2 regions of the Streptomyces sp. NPDC093064 genome follow, and region 2 is predicted to be linked to the other one. Evidence: riboswitches for the same ligand, from Rfam matches in the RefSeq annotation. Region 2 holds a riboswitch; the other holds the start of a gene.
The links. A riboswitch is a leader RNA that binds a small molecule or an ion and turns the genes downstream of it on or off. The one in region 2 is predicted to bind glycine.
Positions count from the first base shown of each region.

Region 1 (10,283 bases), on a different contig from region 2:
TCGTAGGCGTCGTAACGCCCGGGCGTCACCTGGCGCAGCGTCTGCTCGACCTGCCCGGCCGTGGTGCCGCTGGCGCTCACTTGTACCGCCCCTCCATACAACCGACGTTTCGACCGAGCCGTGAGGCCGGGTCCTGTCGTCACCTTCCCGTCGTCCGCCCGGCGGGCAGGCGGGAAAGTGACGGCAGGCCTAGCTTAGAGCCGCCGTACGGCGGCCGGGGACTCGCCGTGCGCCGCCGGCTGCGGATCGTGTGCGCTTCCCCGGCGTGCCGGGTCGGGCTCAGTGGGCGTGCTGGTAGAACGGGCGGACGTTCTCCCTCATCCAGTCCGCCACGGGATCCTGGGCCACGTCCAGAAGGACCAGGTTGACCGGCCACCCGGCCGGGGTCTTCGTCAGGGCACGGCCCAGGGCGTCCAGGGGGGCGGCCTGCGGGTCGCCCTCCCACTGGGACAGTTCGACGCCTATGAACATGACCGGGTCGTCCGTCTCGACGGCCGCCAGGCAACGGCGGGCGGTGCTGACCACGCCGGTCTCGGCGAACTCGGCGCCGGCGGTGGCGAGGAAGTCCACCGGGTCGTCCTGCCAGTCCGGTTCGAAGAGGCGGACGCGGCCGCCGTTCGACAGGCCGTCCAGCGGGGTGCGCCCCGCCCGGCACAATTCGGCCACGGCGGCCGGCGGCAGCGGGACGCCGACCACGCCGTCCGGGTTGAGAGCGATGCCGGCCTGCGGGGGCAGTCCGCGCGCGAAGTCGACGGCGGGCGCGACGGTGCACGCCATGTGCGGGCCCACGGCCCGGCGGAACTGCTCCTCGGAGCTGAAGACCGGCACGTACGCCTGGCCGTCGATCTCCAGCGTGGGCAGGTCGAGCGGGCCGCTGCGCGGACCGCCGCCGTTGGGCAGGGGCACCCAGACGAGGCTGCGGCCGAGGACCTCGACGATCCGGCCACCGGCGGTCGGGACGCCGAGGGAGGCGGACAGCACCTCCTCCAGCTCGTTGCCGGGCCATCCGCCGTGGGGATGGGATTGCGCCTGTGCCGGAAGGTCCGCGGAGAAGTCCGCCGGGAAGTCCATCTGCTACCGCCTGCTGTGAACACTGCTGTGGCCGAAAGGCTATCGGGTACACGCCCAAACCTCACGGAAAATCCCACGACCAGGGCCTACGGCTCCCCGCGCGAGCCCCCGGCCCAGCGGGCGGTCACATCGCCCCACGAGGCATGAACGGCGCGGCGCCCTCATCTCGGTGAGACGGCTCCCACGCCGGGCAGCCGCCTGGAGGACGACCCGCCCAGCACGACCGCCCCCGCCCCGCGAGCGCGCCGTGCGGCGGGACGCGCCCCGGTTCACTCAGCGGTCCGCGCGGCGAAGGACCAGGCTCGGTCCGGTGGGCAGTCCGTGCGCTGCGCACTGCGCCGCCGGCCGGCGGGCCCCGGGCGGGGTCGGGTGTCGGCGCCGAACGGGGCTCCGCACGCCGACCGCCGCGAAGGGCTGCGCGCGGTCCTCGGGTCGCGAAGCCGGTCCGCCGCAGTAGCGCTGCCGCCTCACGGTCCAGCAGGGTCGCAGAGCCGCGGCCCCTCGGCAGAACGCTCCGCCGACAGGCCGGGCGGTGGCGCCGGAAGGCGTACCGCGGCACCACGCCCCGATCCGGTCAGCGGTCCGTACGGCCCGAGCCACGCCCCTTACTGTCAACGGTCCACGTAGCGCGAGACGCCGCGGTGCGGTGGGCAGTCCGTGTACTGCGCGCTGCGCCGTGGCAGCCGGGCCCGGGGGCCCGAGTGTCGGCGCAGTGAGCTGGGCGGTCGTGCGGTGTGGGGCGGAGTGCGCCCGGTGGGCGGCCCTCGGGGCTGAACGGGGCTCCCCCACGTGGACCGCCGTGACGGGCCGCACGCGGTCCTCAGGTGGCGAAATCGATGCGGTGCAGGCGGGTCGCTGCCTCGCGGTCCAGGAGGACCGCCGAGCCGCAGCCCGTTGGCAGGGTGTTCCGCTCCACCGCGTGGAGCAGGGCGGCGGTGGCACGGCGGTGGCGGTGGAAGGCATAGCGGGAGATACCGCGGCCCCGTGCGCGCTGGCCGGTCAGGGCGGTGCCGGGGGTGACGTCCAGCAGGACGATGTGCAGGGTGCCGCCGCGTCGGCGGGCGGTACGGGCCAGCCAGGCGCGGACCCAGGGCTGCGTGCCGCAGTCGTGGACCACGAGCGCCGCCCCGGAGCGCAGCGCCCGGCGCAGCCCCGCGAAGTGGGCGAGGCGGACCAGGGGGCGGTACAGGGCGTAGGGGAGGTACGCCGCCAGGCGGGCGTCCCAGCGGTCGCGGGTGTCCTGGGAGTCGATGCGGACGCCGTGCACCGCGCGCCGCATCAGCGTGGACTTGCCGCTGCCGGGCAGGCCGGTCACCACGACCAGGTCGCGCGGGCCGAAGCGCAGCACGCGCGGGCCGCGGCCGGACCGGTCCCGCAGGTCGCGGACCAAGAGGGCGGGGGCCTGGGCCGTCGCGTACAACGCGGTCCTGTGCGCCGTCATCATTCCTCCCCACGGATCGTAAAGAGAAGGTAATGTGCGGCGCCCGCCGTTTCCGTGCACGTCCTGCCACAGGACAGTCACAGATGCCGCCCTGCCGCAAATCGGGCCGAGCGTGCAATGATGTGCGCGCAACTGCATATCGGCCGCTTGAATCCGCGCGGGAGAGTCCCCAGCCGTCTCGCTGGGGCGCCGAAGGAGCAAGTACCTCCCTTGAATCTCTCAGGCCCCGTTACCGCGCGGGCGAGGCACATCTGAAAAGCGGGCCGCTGGCGCAGTGGCTCCACCCAAGGTGCAAGCCGTGCACCGTCCGTCCGACGGCGGTCATGGCGAACCTCTCAGGTTCCGATGACAGATGGGGAGGACATGATTCGTCCTCGCCTGTCATGCCTTGGAGACCGCCCGATGAGCAGTACCGAACCCGACCGACCCCGCCGCACCGCGCTCGACGCGCTGCACCGCTCGCTCGGCGCGACGATGACCGACTTCGCAGGCTGGGACATGCCGCTGCGCTACGGCTCCGAGCGCGACGAGCACATCGCCGTACGGACGAAGGCCGGCCTCTTCGACCTGTCCCACATGGGCGAGATCACCGTCACCGGCCCGCAGGCCGTCGCGCTGCTGAACCACGCCCTGGTCGGCAACATCGCCACCGTCGGCCTCGGCCGCGCCCGCTACACCATGATCTGCCAGGCCGACGGCGGCATCCTGGACGACCTGATCGTCTACCGGCTGGGCGAGACCGAGTACATGGTCGTCGCCAACGCCTCCAACGCCCAGGTCGTGCTCGACGCGCTGACCGAGCGGGCGGCGGGCTTCGACGCCGCGGTGCGCGACGACCGGGTCAACTACGCGCTGCTCGCCGTGCAGGGCCCCGAGTCCGCCGGCATCCTGAAGTCCCTCACCGACGCCGACCTGGAGGGCCTGAAGTACTACGCCGGGCTCCCCGGCACGGTCGCCGGCGTCCCCGCGCTGATCGCGCGCACCGGCTACACCGGCGAGGACGGCTTCGAGCTGTTCGTGGCCCCGGGCGACGCGGAGAAGCTGTGGCAGGCGCTGACCGAGGCCGGCGCGGACGCCGGTCTTGTCCCGTGCGGCCTGTCCTGCCGGGACACGCTGCGCCTGGAGGCGGGCATGCCGCTGTACGGGCACGAGCTGTCGACCTCGCTGACCCCGTTCGACGCGGGCCTCGGCCGGGTGGTCAAGTTCGAGAAGGAGGGCGACTTCGTGGGCCGCGAGGCGCTGGTGGCCGCCGCCGAGCGCGCCGCCGCCGAGCCGCCCCGGGTGCTCGTCGGCCTGGTCGCCGAGGGCCGCCGGGTCCCGCGCGCCGGGTACGCGGTCGTCGCGGGCGGCGAGGTGATCGGCGAGGTCACCTCCGGCGCTCCCTCCCCCACCCTGGGCAAGCCGATCGCCATGGCGTACGTCGACGCCGCGCACGCCGCTCCGGGCACAGCCGGTGTCGGTGTGGACATCCGGGGCAACCACGAGCCGTACGAGGTCGTGGCGCTGCCCTTCTACAAGCGGCAGAAGTGACCAAGCGGCGGAAGTGACACCGCCGTAGCCGGCACGGAGGCGACGTGAGACACGTCACCCCTGGTCACGCACGCCTTTCGCAGTCCCTCATTCATCACCATTGACTCGCGTACAGGAGAATTCTGGCCATGAACAACCCTCAGCATCTGCGCTACAGCAAGGAGCACGAGTGGCTGTCGCCCGTCGAGGACGGCGTGGCGACGGTCGGCATCACGGAGTTCGCGGCCAACGCGCTCGGCGATGTCGTCTACGCCCAGCTCCCGGAGGTCGGCGACACGGTGGCCGCGGGCGAGACCTGCGGTGAGCTGGAGTCGACCAAGTCGGTGTCCGACCTGTACTCCCCCGTCAGCGGCGAGGTCACCGAGATCAACGAGGACGTGGTGAACGACCCGTCGCTGGTGAACTCCGCACCCTTCGAGGGCGGCTGGCTGTTCAAGGTGCGCCTGGCCGAGGAGCCCGCCGACCTGCTCTCCGCCGACGAGTACGCCGCCGAGACGGCCGGCTGAGAATCGGACACACGCACATGACTGCTCTCAACACACCCCTGCACGAGCTCGACCCGGACGTCGCCGCCGCGGTCGACGCCGAGCTGCACCGCCAGCAGTCCACGCTGGAGATGATCGCCTCCGAGAACTTCGCCCCGGTGGCGGTCATGGAGGCGCAGGGCTCGGTCCTCACCAACAAGTACGCCGAGGGCTACCCCGGCCGCCGCTACTACGGCGGCTGCGAGCACGTCGACGTGGTCGAGCAGATCGCCATCGACCGCATCAAGGAGCTGTTCGGCGCCGAGCACGCCAACGTGCAGCCGCACTCCGGCGCGCAGGCGAACGCGGCCGCGATGTTCGCGCTGCTCAAGCCCGGTGACACGATCATGGGTCTGAACCTCGCCCACGGCGGGCACCTGACCCACGGCATGAAGATCAACTTCTCCGGCAAGCTCTACAACGTCGTCGCCTACCACGTGGGCGAGGACGGCCTGGTCGACATGGCCGAGGTGGAGCGGCTGGCGAAGGAGTCCAAGCCGAAGCTGATCGTGGCCGGCTGGTCCGCGTACCCGCGGCAGCTGGACTTCGCCGCGTTCCGCCGGATCGCGGACGAGGTCGGCGCGTACCTCATGGTCGACATGGCGCACTTCGCCGGCCTGGTGGCCGCGGGCCTGCACCCGAACCCGGTGCCGCACGCCCACGTGGTCACCACCACCACCCACAAGACGCTGGGCGGCCCGCGCGGTGGCGTGATCCTGTCCACGGCCGAGCTGGCGAAGAAGATCAACTCCGCGGTGTTCCCCGGTCAGCAGGGCGGCCCGCTGGAGCACGTGATCGCCGCCAAGGCGGTGTCCTTCAAGGTCGCCGCGAGCGAGGAGTTCAAGGAGCGCCAGCGTCGTACCCTGGAGGGCGCCCGCATCCTGGCCGAGCGCCTGGTCCAGGGCGACGTCCGGGCGGTCGGCGTGGACGTCCTGTCCGGCGGCACGGACGTGCACCTGGTCCTGGTCGACCTGCGCGACTCCGAGCTGGACGGGCAGCAGGCCGAGGACCGCCTCCACGAACTCGGGATCACCGTCAACCGCAACGCGATCCCGAACGACCCGCGCCCGCCGATGGTCACCTCGGGCCTCAGGATCGGCACGCCGGCCCTGGCCACCCGCGGTTTCACGACCGAGGACTTCACCGAGGTCGCGGACGTGATCGCCGAGGCGCTGAAGCCGTCCTACGACGCCGATGCCCTCAAGGCCCGGGTGCGCACCCTGGCCGACAAGCACCCGCTGTACCCGGGTCTGAACAAGTAAGTCCCGTTCCGAGGAGTGCCGCGTACGGGCCGGAGAACCCGGCCCGTACGCGGCGCCCCGCCCCTGGCACCCCCAGCACCACCCCGTCTTGAGGAGTCACCGTGGCCATCTCGGTCTTCGACCTGTTCTCGATCGGCATAGGCCCGTCGAGCTCCCACACGGTCGGCCCGATGCGGGCGGCCCGCATGTTCGCCCGCCGGCTCCGCAACGAGGACCTGCTGGAGCAGGCCGCCTCGGTCCGCGCCGAGCTGTACGGATCCCTCGGCGCGACGGGCCACGGCCACGGCACGCCGAAGGCGGTCCTGCTCGGCCTGGAGGGCGCCTCGCCGCGCACGGTGGACGTGGAGACGGCCGACGAGCGGGTCGAGACGATCAGGGCCTCCGGCCGCCTGAGCCTGCTCGGCGAGCACGAGATCGCGTTCTCCTACGACGACGACATGGTCCTGCACCGCCGCAAGACGCTCCCCTACCACGCCAACGGCATGACCCTGTGGGCGTACGACGCCTCCGGCGCCGAGCTGCTGGCCAAGACGTACTACTCGGTGGGCGGCGGCTTCGTCGTGGACGAGGAGGCGGTGGGCGCCGACCGCATCAAGCTGGACGACACGGTGCTGAAGTACCCCTTCCGTTCGGGCGACGAGCTGCTGCGCCTGACGAAGGAGACGGGCCTTTCGATCTCCTCCCTGATGCTGGAGAACGAGCGGGCCTGGCGCACCGAGGAGGAGATCCGCGAGGGCCTGCTGGAGATCTGGCGGGTGATGCAGGCGTGCGTGCGGCGCGGCCTGTCCCGCGAGGGCATCCTGCCGGGCGGTCTGAAGGTGCGCCGCCGTGCGGCCGTCACCGCCCGCCAGCTGCGCGCCGAGGGCGACGCGACGGCCCGCGCGATGGAGTGGATCACCCTCTACGCGATGGCGGTGAACGAGGAGAACGCGGCCGGCGGCCGGGTCGTCACCGCCCCGACCAACGGCGCGGCCGGCATCATCCCGGCGGTCCTGCACTACTACATCAACTTCATCCCCGGCGCGGACGAGGACGGCGTGGTCCGCTTCCTGCTCGCCGCCGGCGCGATCGGCATGCTCTTCAAGGAGAACGCCTCCATCTCCGGCGCCGAGGTCGGCTGCCAGGGCGAGGTCGGCTCCGCCTGCTCGATGGCGGCGGGCGCCCTCGCCGAGGTCCTGGGCGGCACGCCCGAGCAGGTCGAGAACGCCGCCGAGATCGGCATGGAGCACAACCTCGGCCTCACCTGCGACCCCGTGGGCGGTCTGGTCCAGATCCCCTGCATCGAGCGCAACGGCATGGCCGCGGTCAAGGCCGTCACCGCCGCCCGGATGGCCATGCGCGGCGACGGCTCCCACAAGGTCTCCCTCGACAAGGTCATCAAGACCATGAAGGAGACCGGCGCGGACATGTCGGTGAAGTACAAGGAGACGGCCCGGGGCGGGCTTGCGGTGAACATCATCGAGTGCTGACAGGGTCCGGCCCGTGCCGCCGTGCGGGCCGCTACCTCCTGACGCTCAGCCAGACGATCAGCGCGACGACCGCGAGCGCCGCGAGCGAGGCGGCGACGATCTTGCCGGCGCTGTACGGGCGCTCGCCGACCACCTCGCCGGTGCGGGCGTTCACCGTGACCTGCCAGGTCCGCCCGGCGTGGACGTAGGTGAGGAACCACACCGGGAGCAGCATCAGCTTGAAAGTGACGTCGGAGTAGTGGGTGTCGACCGATTCGACCCGCTGCTCGTCTCCCCCGATGTCGCTGCGGCAGTCGTCCTCGATGACCTCGGCCATCCGCTGCCTGGCCGTCTCCAGGCCGTCCTCGGGCTCGATGTCGTAGCGCACCGTCTGGAAGCCCGCCAGGTACTCCTCCTGGTAGGGCCTGGCCTCCTCCAGCGGCCAGGGCGTGAGCTTGTCCAGCTGCTTGGCGGTGACATGGCCGGTGCCGGGCACCAGGACGTCGTCGAAGTCCCGGGTCACCGTTCCGGAGGCCGGGTACCAGCGGGTGTGCCGCACCTGCTCGGTCACGGTGCGGGTCTCGCCGTTCTCGGTGACGGTGCGCGTCACGGTCTCGTAGTAGTAGTCACCGCGCCGGCCCCGGTAGTCGGAGACGGTGGCCGCGTCGTACGTCCAGTGCGGCAGGTAGCTGCCCTTGAAGGACTCCGCCTCGGTGACCTTCTTCAGGTCCTTGGGGGCGAACCAGCGGGAGGACGTCCACGTGCGCAGCGCGTCCCGGGCCGCGTCGCGGTCCAGCCCGAAGGGGACGACGGCCTCGGGGACGACCCGCTCGGTGGCGTTGGCGTCGGCCACCAGGGGGGTGGCGCAGAACTGGCACCGCACGGACAGCGTGTTGCTCTCGGTGCGGGCCCCGCAGCCCGGGCAGACGAAGGTGTTCACCGAGCCGGGCCCGGCCTGCGGCTTGGCGGGGAGGGCCGCCAGTTCCTGGATCGGATGCTCCCGCACCGCCCGCGGGACGGGCACGATGGCCTGCTGGTGCCCGCAGTAGGGGCAGCGCAGCGCGTCGGTCCCCGGGGCGTACTCCACGGTGGCACCGCAGGCTTCGCACGGGTACGAGCGGGCGGAGGCGGCGGTGGCCTGGTCCTCGGTCATGGTCGTCGTCCCCGCCCGCTCAGGCCTGGGGCGGCAGCGGCGGCGGGACGCTGCCGAAGAGGCGTTCGACCTCCGGGACCTGTTCGGCGGGAAGCCAGCCGGACATGCCGTTCTGCCAGACCAGGGTGGTCCGGGTGAGGGTGCCGGCGCTGATCAGGCCGCTCAGCGCGGCACTGTCGTACGGGCCCTGCTGGGCGCCGCCGACGCCGATGAACCACTGCTGCGGGGGCAGCGGCGGCGGGGCGGCCGGAGTGGCGGCGGGTGCGGGGGCAGCGGCGGGGGGCTGCTGCGGGGTGAGGCCCTCCGCCATGCGCCGGCCCAGGGCCATGCCGACGCCCAGTCCGACGCCCTCGCCCGCGGCGCCGGGGTTGCGTGCGGCGTCGCCGATCGCGTCGGCCGCCTGGAGCTGGGTGTACTGGTCGAGGTTGCCCACGATCCCCATCCGGGAGCGGGCGTCGACGGCGGCCTCGACCTCGGGCGGGAGCGAGATGTTCTCGATGATGAACTTGGGCACGGCGATGCCGACCGGGGCCAGTTCCTCGGTGAGGGCGCCCGCCAGCCTGGCGCCGAGCCCGTCCTGCCGGGTGGCCAGGTCCAGCATCGGCACCCCGGCCGTGGCCAGCGCGGTGGCCAGCCGGCCGACGATCAGCTGCCGCAGGTACTCCTGCACCTCCTCGGTGCGGAACTGCGGGTCGGTGCCGGCCAGTTCACGCAGCAGCGCGGCGGCGTCCACGACCCGGGCGGCGAAGGCGCCGAAGGCCCGCAGCCGGACCATGCCGAACTCGGGGTCGCGGACGATGACGGGGTTCTGGGTGCCCCACTTGAGGTCGGTGAACTGGCGGGTGGTGACGAAGTAGACCTCGGCCTTGAAGGGCGAGTGGAAGCCGTACTTCCAGCCCTTCAGGGTGGACAGCACCGGCAGGTTCTGCGTCTCCAGGGTGTAGGTGCCGGGCGTGAAGACGTCGGCGATCTGCCCCTCGTTGACGAAGACCGCCGTCTGCGACTCGCGGACGACGAGCTTGGCGCCCATCTTGATCTCGTTCTCGTAGCGCGGGAAGCGCCAGACGATGGTGTCGCGGCTGTCGTCGGTCCACTCGATGATGTCGATGAACTCACCACGTATGCGGTCCATCAGTCCCATGGCCCGTCCCCCCGTTTCCTCTGCGTGCGGGTCACTCCGCGACCGCACGATAGCAATCGCCGCCGGCCCGGGAATCCGACACCTGCACGAGCCTGTTCCCCCGGGGGCTACCGCACGGTAACCGTCTTTCCCTACGCTTCCGCTCAACTCAACTAGAAGCAAAGGGAGTTGGTCATGAGCCGGACGAGAAGACTGGCGGCCTTACTGGGTGCCGTCGCGCTGCTGACGGCGGTTCCCGGCACCGCCCGTGCGGCGGAGCCGACGTTCTCCGGGACGACGGCGATCGGTACGCACAACGCGTACGAGAAGGCCAAGTACACCTACTTCGCGCAGGCGCTGGACTCCGGCGCCTCGCTGCTCGAAATCGACGTCTACACCGATCCGTTGACCCGGCGCTGGCGGGTCAGCCACAGCAATCCGCTGGGCAACGACAACAACTGCGAGGCCGCGAAGACCCCCGGCGAGCTGTACGGCAAGAGCCGCAACCAGGACCTCGGGAGCTGCCTGGACAACATCGCCGCCTGGCACCAGCTGCACCCCGGCCACCGGCCCATCGTCTTCAAGATGGAGATGAAGAACGGCTTCAACAACACTCTCGGACTCGGGCCCGCCGCGTTCGACACCCTGGTGCGGCAGAAGCTCGGCGACATGGTCTACAAGCCGTCCGACCTGCTGGGCGGGAAGCACCCGTCGCTGGACGCGGCCGCGAAGGC
Region 1 covers NZ_JBIVPK010000008.1:29,736-40,018, reverse strand. The annotation lists gene ACIQFZ_RS12290 (enhanced serine sensitivity protein SseB C-terminal domain-containing protein) at 1-80, opposite strand, end outside; gene ACIQFZ_RS12285 (enhanced serine sensitivity protein SseB) at 280-1,071, opposite strand; gene ACIQFZ_RS12280 (AAA family ATPase) at 1,892-2,512, opposite strand; glycine riboswitch at 2,661-2,757, shown strand; gene gcvT (glycine cleavage system aminomethyltransferase GcvT) at 2,915-4,042, shown strand; gene gcvH (glycine cleavage system protein GcvH) at 4,171-4,548, shown strand; gene glyA (serine hydroxymethyltransferase) at 4,566-5,828, shown strand; gene ACIQFZ_RS12260 (L-serine ammonia-lyase) at 5,930-7,297, shown strand; gene ACIQFZ_RS12255 (hypothetical protein) at 7,329-8,429, opposite strand; gene ACIQFZ_RS12250 (SPFH domain-containing protein) at 8,449-9,561, opposite strand; gene ACIQFZ_RS12245 (phosphatidylinositol-specific phospholipase C domain-containing protein) at 9,745-10,283, shown strand, end outside.
Region 1: linked by a shared signal. The riboswitch ahead of gcvT (glycine cleavage system aminomethyltransferase GcvT) and the one ahead of gcvP (aminomethyl-transferring glycine dehydrogenase) in region 2 are both predicted to bind glycine.

Region 2 (10,283 bases):
CGCGACCACTCCCGGGGTGCCCGCGCGCTCAAGCGGGCGGTCATCTCGGCCCTCCAGGCCAGCGCCATCGACGTACGGGACCTGGAGAACGTACCGCTGCCGGTCGCGCGGCAGCAGACCGCGCGGGGCAGCGCAGGCGGCATCATGATCCGGACCACGCCCGGGGTGCCCGACTCGGTCGACATCATGTTCTTCGACGGACAAGGCGCCGACCTGTCCCAGGGCAGCCAGCGCAAGCTGGACCGGGTCTTCGCGCGCCAGGAGTACCGGCGTGCGTTCCCGGGCGAGATCGGTGACCTGTACTTCCCGTCCAGCGTCTTCGACTCGTACACCGGATCGCTGCTGCGCAACGTCGACACCACCGCGATCGCCGAGTCAGGGCTCAAGGTCGTCGTGGACGCCTCGAACGGCAGCGCCGGACTCGTGCTGCCCAGCCTGCTCGGCAAGCTCGGGGTGGACTCGCTGACGATCAACCCCGGGCTGAACGAGGCCCGGCCGACGGAGACCGCCGACATTCGGCGTTCGGGTCTGGTGCGGCTCGGCGAGATCGTGGCCTCCTCCGGGGCCGCGTTCGGTGTGCGGTTCGACCCGGTGGGCGAGCGGCTGTCGCTCGTCGACGAGAGGGGCCGCATCATCGAGGACGACCGGGCGCTGCTGGTGATGCTCGACCTCATCGCGGCCGAGCGGCGCAGCGGCCGGGTGGCGCTACCCGTCACGACCACGCGGATCGCCGAGCAGGTGGCCGCCTATCACGGCACCCAGGTGGAGTGGACGACGACCTCGCCCGACGACCTCACACGGGTCGGCGGCGAGGAAGGGACGATCTTCGGCGGCGACGGCAAGGGCGGGTTCATCGTCCCGGAGTTCAGCAGCGTCTACGACGGCACGGCGGCCTTCGTACGGCTCATCGGGCTGGTCGCGCGCACTCAGCTCACCCTGAGCCAGATCGACGCCCGGATCCCGCGTGCGCACGTCCTCAAGCGCGACCTGGCGACGCCGTGGGCCGTCAAGGGCCTGGTGATGCGCCGGGTCGTCGAGGCGGCCGGAGACCGCTTCGTGGACACCACGGACGGTGTGCGGGTGGTGGAGACCGACGGCCGCTGGGTGATGGTCCTGCCCGACCCCGCCGAGGCGGTCACCCACCTATGGGCCGAGGGGCCCGACGACTCCTCCGCGCAGACGCTGCTGGACGAGTGGGCGGCGGTCGTGGACAGCGCCGGCCGGTAGAACGCCAGCCGCTGGAACAGGGCGTCGGCCGGTAAAACGGACAGCACGCGCGCGTGCCGGACAAGTGTCCCCCAAGGGTTGCCTGCCCGGCACGCCGGTGGGGCCATTCGGAGGTCACGGCCGCGTCGTGCGACGATGTGCGGCATGCCGCAGCATCCCCCCATTCGGAGCAACCCCGCGCGGCCCTCCCGACCGGATGCCTCTATGTCGTTGATCACCAACGTCATGGACCACAGCCTCGACGACGGTTATGCCGAGGCCGCCGCTCGGAAGAAGGCCGCGGGTGAGAGCGGCATGCCGAAAACCGTCCGGGCGAAGCTCGGCCTGGCGGGCGGGCTGGTGCTGGCCGGGCTCGTGGTGACCGTGGGAGCGGCACAGGCGCGTGTGGCGGCCCCGGTCGTCGCCAAGGAGCGCCAGGAGCTGATCGACCGCATCGACAAGGAGACCGCGGCGGCCGACGAGCTCGAGGGCACCGTCGACAAGCTGCGGGACGACGTGAACGCGCGGCAGCGCCAGGCGCTGCGGCACACCGGTGGCAACCCGCAGGCCGACCTGGTGAGCATGCTGGCGGGCGCCAGCGAGGTGTACGGCCCCGGTATGAGGCTCGTGGTGGACGACGCCAAGGAGGCCGGCACGGGCGGCGGCGGCAATCCGCGCGGCGCGTCGGGTTTCTCCGACACCGGCCGGGTGCGTGACCGGGACATGCAGCGGGTGGTGAACGGGCTGTGGCAGTCGGGCGCCGAGGCGGTCTCCATCAACGGGCAGCGGCTGACGGCCCTGTCGGCGATCAGGGCCGCGGGTGACGCGATACTGGTCGACAACAAGCCGCTGGTGCCGCCCTACACGGTGCTCGCCGTGGGGGACGGGAAGCGGCTGAGCGCCCGGTTCCAGGACAGCCCCGACGGGTTGTACCTCCAGGCCCTGAAGGACAACTACGGCATCCGGACCGGCATCTCCGTGGAGAGTGACCTCCGGCTGGCCGCAGCACCGAGTGTGATCGTACGTACAGCACAGCCGAGCACTGAGAAGGGCACATCGTGATCGCCGTACTGGGCCTCGTTGTGGGAGTGGTGGCCGGCCTGTTGGTCCGGCCGGAGGTTCCGGCGGTCGTCGAGCCTTATCTGCCGATCGCCGTCGTCGCGGCCCTGGACGCCGTCTTCGGTGGCCTGCGGGCCATGCTGGACGGCATCTTCGACGACAAGGTCTTCGTCGTGTCGTTCCTGTCCAACGTGGTCGTGGCCGCGCTGATCGTCTTCCTCGGCGACAAGTTGGGCGTGGGCGCCCAGCTGTCCACGGGTGTCGTGGTCGTCCTCGGTATCCGCATCTTCTCCAATGCCGCGGCGATCCGACGGCACGTGTTCCGAGCGTGAGAGTCATGAGCCACCAGGACGAACAGCCCGAGAACGGGCAGCAGGACACACAGCCCGAGCAGCAGCGACTGCGCCAGGAGTTGCCCCAGGAGGTGCCCGCGCAGGCGGCCGCCGGTGCGGGCCAGAGCGCCGCGGCGAGTTCCGAGCTCGCGCTGACCGGTCGCCAGCGGCTGGCCCAGGGGCTGTGGCCGCCGCGCTTCACCCGGGCCCAACTCGTCGTCGCCCTGCTGCTGTTCGGCCTCGGCTTCGGACTCGCCGTCCAGGTCGCCTCCAACAGCAGCGGCGACAACGCGCTGCGTGGCGCCCGGCAGGAGGATCTCGTCCGCATCCTCGATGAACTGGACGACCGTACTCAGCGTCTTGAAGACGAGAAGCAGGGTCTGGAGAAGCAGCGCCAGGAGCTGGAGAACAGCTCGGACCAGGCCGAGGAGGCCCGCAGGCAGACGGCCGAGAAGGAGAAGCAACTCGGCATCCTCGCGGGCACGGTGGCCGCGCAGGGGCCCGGCATCACGGTGACGATCGAGGACACGAAGGGGACGGTCCGGGCGGACATGCTGCTCGACGCGATACAGGAACTGCGCGCGGCCGGTGCGGAGGCGATCGAGGTGAACGGTGTACGCGTGGTGGCGAACACTTATCTCACCGACGCCGGCAAGAGTGTGGACGTCGACGGGAACAAGATCAACGCCCCGTATCGTTTCAAGGTCATCGGCAAGCCGCAGGACCTCGAACCGGCGCTCAACATTCCTGGAGGCGTGGTGCAGACCCTGGAGAAGGAGCAGGCCACCGTGACCATCGACCGTTCGGACAAGATCGTCGTGGATGCCTTGCGGGCGGCGAAGAGGCCTGACTACGCTCGGTCGTCCTCGCGGTGAACCGGCGGTGCATGGCGTTCGTCCGGCAGGGGCATGAGGTTGCGGGGGGTCGGCGCACCGATTGGGTGGTGCGTGGTGGAAACTGTCTGGTGGATACGGACGTTGTGAAGATGTCCGGGTCGACCGGTGTATGCAGTCAGGGTTCGTCCTGCCCCACGGGCGGGTCTGTTTCGGTCAAGGGGAATCGCCCGTGAAGTTGTTTGCGAAGTTGTTCGGCAAGAGCGCGCGAGAGGGCGGGGAGAACGCGACGGCCCGTCATCGCGCACAGCCTGACGCCGAGGGCCGGCGTCCGCTGTTCAGGGACCAGGTGGCCGGTCAGGACGCGTCGTCGGTTGACCCTGCCCAGTCGGGCGGCATAGGTTTCGGGCAACCGTCGACCTCAGGTACGGCTGGAGGGTTTGCCGCCGGCCCGTACGCGTCCGATGCCCCCGCGGGGCAGCCGCGGCAGGAGGATCCGTCCATGTCGGCCCTGGTGTGTACGAGGTGCGGTAACCGCAACGCGGAGAACAGCCGCTTCTGCTCCAACTGCGGTGCGCCGCTGCGGCCCGGTGCGACGCCGGAGCGCTCGTCGGAGACGACCTCGACGATCTCCATCTCCGGTCTCGAGGCCTACGACGCCGAGGCCACCGGCCAGACGCCGATGCTGTCTCCGGAGGCGCAGGCGGCCGTCGACGCGCTGCCGCTGGGCTCGGCCCTGCTGGTGGTGCGCCGCGGCCCGAACTCCGGCAGCCGCTTCCTCCTGGACGGCGAGCTGACCACGGCGGGGCGTCATCCGCAGAGCGACATCTTCCTGGACGACGTGACGGTCTCGCGTCGCCATGTGGAGTTCCGCCGCAGCCCGGACGGCTCGTTCACGGTGGCCGACGTCGGCAGTCTGAACGGCACGTACGTCAACCGGGAGCCGATCGACCAGGTCGCTCTGTCCAACGGTGACGAGGTGCAGATCGGCAAGTACCGGCTGGTCTTCTACTCGAGCCGGCAGGGCATCTGACCTGTCAGGGAAGGTCCATGCGTCAATCACCGAGCGGCGGTGCCGGGCACGGCGCCGCCGCCACGGACAGTGGGCTGAAGAGCATCGGCACGGTGCTGAACGCGCTGCGCGACGAGTTCCCCGAGGTCACCGTCTCCAAGATCCGTTTCCTGGAGTCTGAAGGGCTCGTCGAGCCGCGGCGCACCCCCTCGGGGTACCGCAAGTTCAGCACCGGCGACGTCGAGCGACTGGCCCTGGTCCTGCGGATGCAGCGGGACCACTACCTGCCGTTGAAGGTGATCCGCGAGTACCTGGACGCGATGGAGCGCGGCGAGGCGGTCCACCTGCCCGCGGTCGGCCGGCAGCGTGAGGGCGCGGCCGTACCGACATCGGCAGAGGCGCCATCAGGGGCCCGGATCGGGCGGGCCGAGCTGCTCGTCGCCGCCGGTATCGAGGAGGGTGAACTGCGGGAGTGGGAGTCGTACGGGCTGCTCACTCCGTTGGCGGACGGGGCCTACGGCGCCGAGGCGGTGACCGTGGCCTCGCTCGTCTCCGAGCTGGGGCGTTTCGGGATCGAGCCCCGGCACCTGCGGGTGATGAAGGCGGCCGCCGACCGGGAGGCCGGGCTCGTCGACCAGGTGGTGGCCCCGCTCAAGCGGCATCGCAACCCGCAGACCAGGGCGCATGCGGAGGCCCGCGCCAAGGAGCTCGCGGAGCTCACGGTCCGGCTGCACACGGTGCTCGTCCAGACCGCGCTGGGGGTGCGGCTGCCGTGAGCGGGCCCGGGGAGGCGGCTGGATCCTCCTCCCATGCCCGGCCCGACTACCCAAACGGTCGGGGCACCGCCTAGGGTTGCTGTGTGAACGAGCTCGATGTCGTAGGTGTCCGGGTCGAGATGCCCTCCAACCAGCCGATCGTGCTCCTGCGTGAAGTGGGAGGCGACCGTTACCTCCCCATCTGGATCGGGCCAGGGGAGGCGACGGCGATCGCCTTCGCCCAACAGGGCATGGCCCCTGCGCGACCGCTGACCCACGACCTGTTCAAGGACGTGCTGGAAGCGGTCGGCCAGGAACTCACGGAAGTGCGCATCACGGACCTGCGTGAAGGCGTCTTCTACGCCGAGCTGGTGTTCGCCAGCGGTGTCGAGGTGAGCGCCCGGCCGTCCGATGCCATAGCGCTGGCCCTGCGTACAGGGACGCCGATCTTCGGCAGCGACACGGTGCTCGACGACGCGGGCATCGCGATCCCGGACGAGCAGGAGGACGAGGTGGAGAAGTTCCGCGAGTTCCTCGACCAGATCTCGCCGGAGGACTTCGGCACCAGCAGCCAGTGAAGCGCCCGCAGGGGCCACGGGAGACGGTCCTGCGGCCTCCCTCCGTGGCATTCGGATAGCCTTTCCCGGCGATGGGGTACGCGAAACCACTCTTAGGGTGATTATCACTCGGCGTGCCGAGTGTGGCGATCGTTGACGCACCCCTGGTGACTGCCTACCGTCGAGGAGGCAGGTCAAGGACGGAGGTCGGCGTGAGAAGCAGCGGCGACGGTACGGCTGGGGGTGCCCCCGGACGCAATGCCGGGGGAAGCGGTCCGTACCCTCCCCCGAGCTCTCGGCTCCGACCGAGCGGGGGGTATCCCCCTGCCGGGGGCGTGGCCGGTCGTGCTCCGCAGCGACCGACGGCGGTGCCGAGCAGCGGAGGGGCGGCGGCCATGGCGACCGAGCAGATCGGCTACCGCGGTCCGACGGCCTGTGCGGCCGCCGGGATCACCTACCGGCAACTGGACTACTGGGCGCGCACCGGGCTGGTCGAGCCGAGCGTGCGCCCCGCCCACGGGTCCGGCACCCAGCGCCTTTACAGCTTCCGGGACGTCGTCGTCCTGAAGATCGTGAAGCGGTTCCTCGACACCGGCGTGTCGCTGCAGAACATCCGCAGCGCCGTCCAGCACCTGCGCGAGTGCGGTCTGCGTGACCTGGAGCGCATGACGCTGATGAGCGACGGTGCCACGGTGTACGAGTGCACATCGCCCGACGAGGTGCACGCCCTGCTCCAGGGAGGCCAGGGAATCTTCGGCATCGCCGTCGGCGTGGTGTGGCGCGATGTGGAGAGCGCGCTGTCGCAGCTGCACGGTGAGCGCATCGACACCGGGGAGACGCTCGTGGGGCACAACCCGGGCGACGAGCTCGCCCGGCGGCGCAACCGGGCCGTCTGAGCGGCCCCTCGGCCGGCTTCGGTCGTTTCGGCCACCGACCTGGCCCCATCGGCCCTATCCGCGTGCTCGGCCCCGGACCGGCTTCGAGAGCCCGTACGGGTGCCGCCGGAACCGGGGCATTGTCAGTGGCGTGGTGCAGCATCGTAGATGTGAGAACCGCACCCACGATCCTCCATCTCGACATGGATGCCTTCTTCGCCTCCGCGGAGCAGGCGTCCAAGCCGAGTCTGCGCGGGAAGGCCGTGGTCGTGGGCGGGCTGGGACCGCGCGGGGTGGTGGCCACGGCGTCGTACGAGGCGCGCGTCTTCGGCGTCCACTCCGCGATGCCCATGGCCCAGGCGAGGCGGCTGGCGCCGAACGCCGCGTACCTCGTGCCGCGCTTCGCCTTCTACCGCTCCATCAGCGAGCGGGTGATGGGCCTCCTGCGGGCGCTGTCGCCCCTGGTGGAGCCGCTGAGCCTGGACGAGGCGTTCGTGGACCTGGAGGCCGGGGGAGCCGCCTGGGACGCGGAGTCAGCCCGGCTGGCGGGGACGAAGCTGCGTGCCGACATCCAGGCCGTCACGGGGCTCACGGGATCCGTGGGGCTGGCCGCCGCCAAGATGCTCGCCAAGATCGGCTCTGAGCAGGCCAAGCCCGACGGGCTGGTGCTCATCGAGCCCGGCACCGAGCGGGCCCTGCTCGGTCCGCTGTCCGTGCGGACCCTGCCGGGCGTGGGCCCGGCCACGGGCGACCATCTGCGGCGGGCCGGGATCCACACCGTCGAGGAGATCGCCGAGGCCGGCGAGGACGAACTCGTACGCCTGCTCGGCAAAGCGCACGGGCACGCGCTGTACGCGATGGCGCTGGCCCACGACGAGCGTCCCGTCGTCGCCGAGCGCGAGGCGAAGTCGGTGTCCGTCGAGGACACCTACGACGTGGACATCCACGACCGCGTCCGGGTGGCCCTGGAGGTGCAGCGGCTGGCCGACCGGTGCGTGCGGCGGCTGCGCGGGGCCGGTCTGTCGGGGCGCACCATCGTGCTGAAGGTGCGCCGCTACGACTTCTCCACCCTGACCCGCTCCGAGACACTGCGCGGACCCACCGACGACCCCGCGGTGATACGGGAGGCGGCCGCCCGGTTGCTGGACTCCGTGGACACCACCGGCGGCGTACGGCTGCTCGGCGTGGGCGTGTCCGGGCTCGCCGACTACACCCAGGAGGACCTGTTCGCGCAGGCCGCGGGCGCGCAGGCGGAGGGCCCGGCCGAGGAGCGGCCGGAGGAACCCGCCGAGCGGCAGCCGGCACCCACCGAGCGGCGGTGGCCGGCGGGCCACGACGTACGGCACGCAGAATACGGCCACGGATGGGTGCAGGGCAGCGGCCTCGGCCGCGTCACCGTCCGCTTCGAGACCCCCGACTCCGCGCCGGGCCGGGTACGCACGTTCCTGATGGACGACCCGGACCTGGAACCGGCCGAGCCCCTTCCTCTGGTTCCTTCGGTACCTCCGGTCCCGCCGGCTCAGCTCTCGTCCGGGCCCGAGCCGGAGCCTGCCAGCTTGCCGAAATGGTGGTCCGGAACGGTCGGTGGAGGGGCCACGTCGAGGCCGTAGTGGTGGTAGAGCTGCAGTTCCTGCTCCGGGGACAGATGGCGGCCCACGCCGAAGTCGGGGGCCTCCTTGATCAGTGCGCGGTCGAAGGGGACACGCAGGGCGCCCTCGACCAGTTCGCTGGGCTCCAGGGGGACGAAGGCGTCCCGGGAGAACAAGCCGGTGCGTATCGCCGCCCACTCCGGCACACCCGTCGCGTCGTCGAGGTAGACCTCGTCCACCGTGCCGATCTTGTGGCCGCTGCGGTCGAACGCCTTGCGGCCGATCAGGTTGCGCGGATCGATCTCCGTCTGCACTGTCCCTCCACGTGGTCGCAACTCATCCGTAACCACTACAAAAGAGCACATTCAGCATGGCGGCCACTCGAAGACCCGTGCGGTCGGCCCGCTGGTACTCTGGCAACGGCTGCTGACCCCGTGCGGGAGAGCCCTCCGGCACCACCGGGGGCGCCGAAGGAGCAAATCCTCCCCGGAATCTCTCAGGCCCACGTACCGCACGGACGAGGTCACTCTGGAAAGCAGAGCGGTTGTCGACGGCTTCCGCTCTCACCGACGGTGAAAACCGGGAGCCCTCGGGCGGCCCGGTGAAGCTCTCAGGTTGAGATGACAGAGGGGGAGGCCGTCGGGGCACCCGTGCCGGGGTGTCCCTCGAAGGTCGTGTCAGACCAGGAGGCCTCCGCAATGACCGCCCAGCGCATTCCGCTCTCCGAGCTCGAACAGGGCATCCCCTTCGAACAGCGCCACATCGGGCCCGACCAGGAGGCGCGGGCCAAAATGCTCGCGCAGGTCGGCTACGGCTCGCTCGACGAGCTCACCGCCGCCGCGGTGCCCGATGTGATCAAGAACGCCGACGCGCTCGACCTGCCCGGCGCCCGCACCGAGGCCGAGGTGCTGGCCGAGCTGCGCTCGCTCGCCGACCGCAACCAGGTCCTCGGCTCGATGATCGGACTCGGCTACTACGGGACCTTCACCCCGCCGGTCATCCTGCGCAACGTCATGGAGAACCCGGCCTGGTACACCGCCTACACCCCCTACCAGCCGGAGATCTCCCAGGGCCGCCTCGAGGCGCTGCTGAACTTCCAGACCGTGGTCGCCGAGCTGACCGGTCTGCCGACTTCCGGCGCGTCGCTGCTCGACGAGGGCACCGCCGCCGCCGAGGCCATGGCGCTGTCCCGGCGCATGGGCAAGAACAAGAAGGGCCTGTTCCTGGTCGACGCGGACGCGCTGCCGCAGACCATCGCCGTCATCGAGACCCGCGCCGAGCCGACCGGCGTCGAGGTCGTCGTCGCCGACCTCAGCAAGGGCATCCCGGCCGAGATCGCCGAGCGCGAGATCAACGGCGTGCTCCTGCAGTACCCGGGCGCCTCCGGTGCCGTGCGCGACCTGAAGCCCGTCATCGACCAGGCGCACGAGCTGGGCGCCGTGGTCACCGTCGCCGCCGACCTGCTCGCGCTCACCCTGCTGAAGTCGCCCGGCGAGCTCGGCGCGGACATCGCCGTCGGCACCACCCAGCGCTTCGGCGTGCCGATCGGCTTCGGCGGCCCGCACGCCGGCTTCATGGCGGTGCGCGAGAAGTTCGCGCGCAGTCTGCCCGGCCGCCTGGTCGGCGTCTCCGTCGACGCCGACGGCAACAAGGCCTACCGCCTCGCCCTGCAGACCCGTGAGCAGCACATCCGCCGCGAGAAGGCCACCAGCAACATCTGCACCGCCCAGGTGCTGCTCGCCGTCATGGCGGGCATGTACGCGGTCTACCACGGCCCCGAGGGCCTGCGGGACATCGCGCTGCGCACCCACCGGTACGCCACGGTCCTCGCAGAGGGCCTCGAGGCCGGCGGTTTCGAGGTCGTGCACGGCGCATACTTCGACACCCTGACCGTCAAGGCGGAGGGGCGCGCCGCCGAGGTCGTCGCCGAGGCCCGCGAAGGCGGCGTGAACCTGCGCCTGGTCGACGCCGACCACGCCTCGGTCGCCTGCGACGAGACCACCACCCGGGACCGGCTGCGCGCCGTGTGGGCCGCCTTCGGCGTCGGGGGCGACATCGAGGCGCT
Region 2 covers NZ_JBIVPK010000026.1:2,200-12,482, forward strand. The annotation lists gene ACIQFZ_RS26860 (mannose-1-phosphate guanyltransferase) at 1-1,227, shown strand, start outside; gene ACIQFZ_RS26865 (DUF881 domain-containing protein) at 1,372-2,268, shown strand; gene ACIQFZ_RS26870 (small basic family protein) at 2,265-2,597, shown strand; gene ACIQFZ_RS26875 (DUF881 domain-containing protein) at 2,603-3,472, shown strand; gene ACIQFZ_RS26880 (FHA domain-containing protein) at 3,603-4,463, shown strand; gene ACIQFZ_RS26885 (MerR family transcriptional regulator) at 4,481-5,218, shown strand; gene ACIQFZ_RS26890 (bifunctional nuclease family protein) at 5,302-5,775, shown strand; gene ACIQFZ_RS26895 (MerR family transcriptional regulator) at 5,967-6,650, shown strand; gene ACIQFZ_RS26900 (DNA polymerase IV) at 6,800-8,239, shown strand; gene ACIQFZ_RS26905 (PRC-barrel domain-containing protein) at 8,149-8,532, opposite strand; glycine riboswitch at 8,646-8,740, shown strand; gene gcvP (aminomethyl-transferring glycine dehydrogenase) at 8,917-10,283, shown strand, end outside.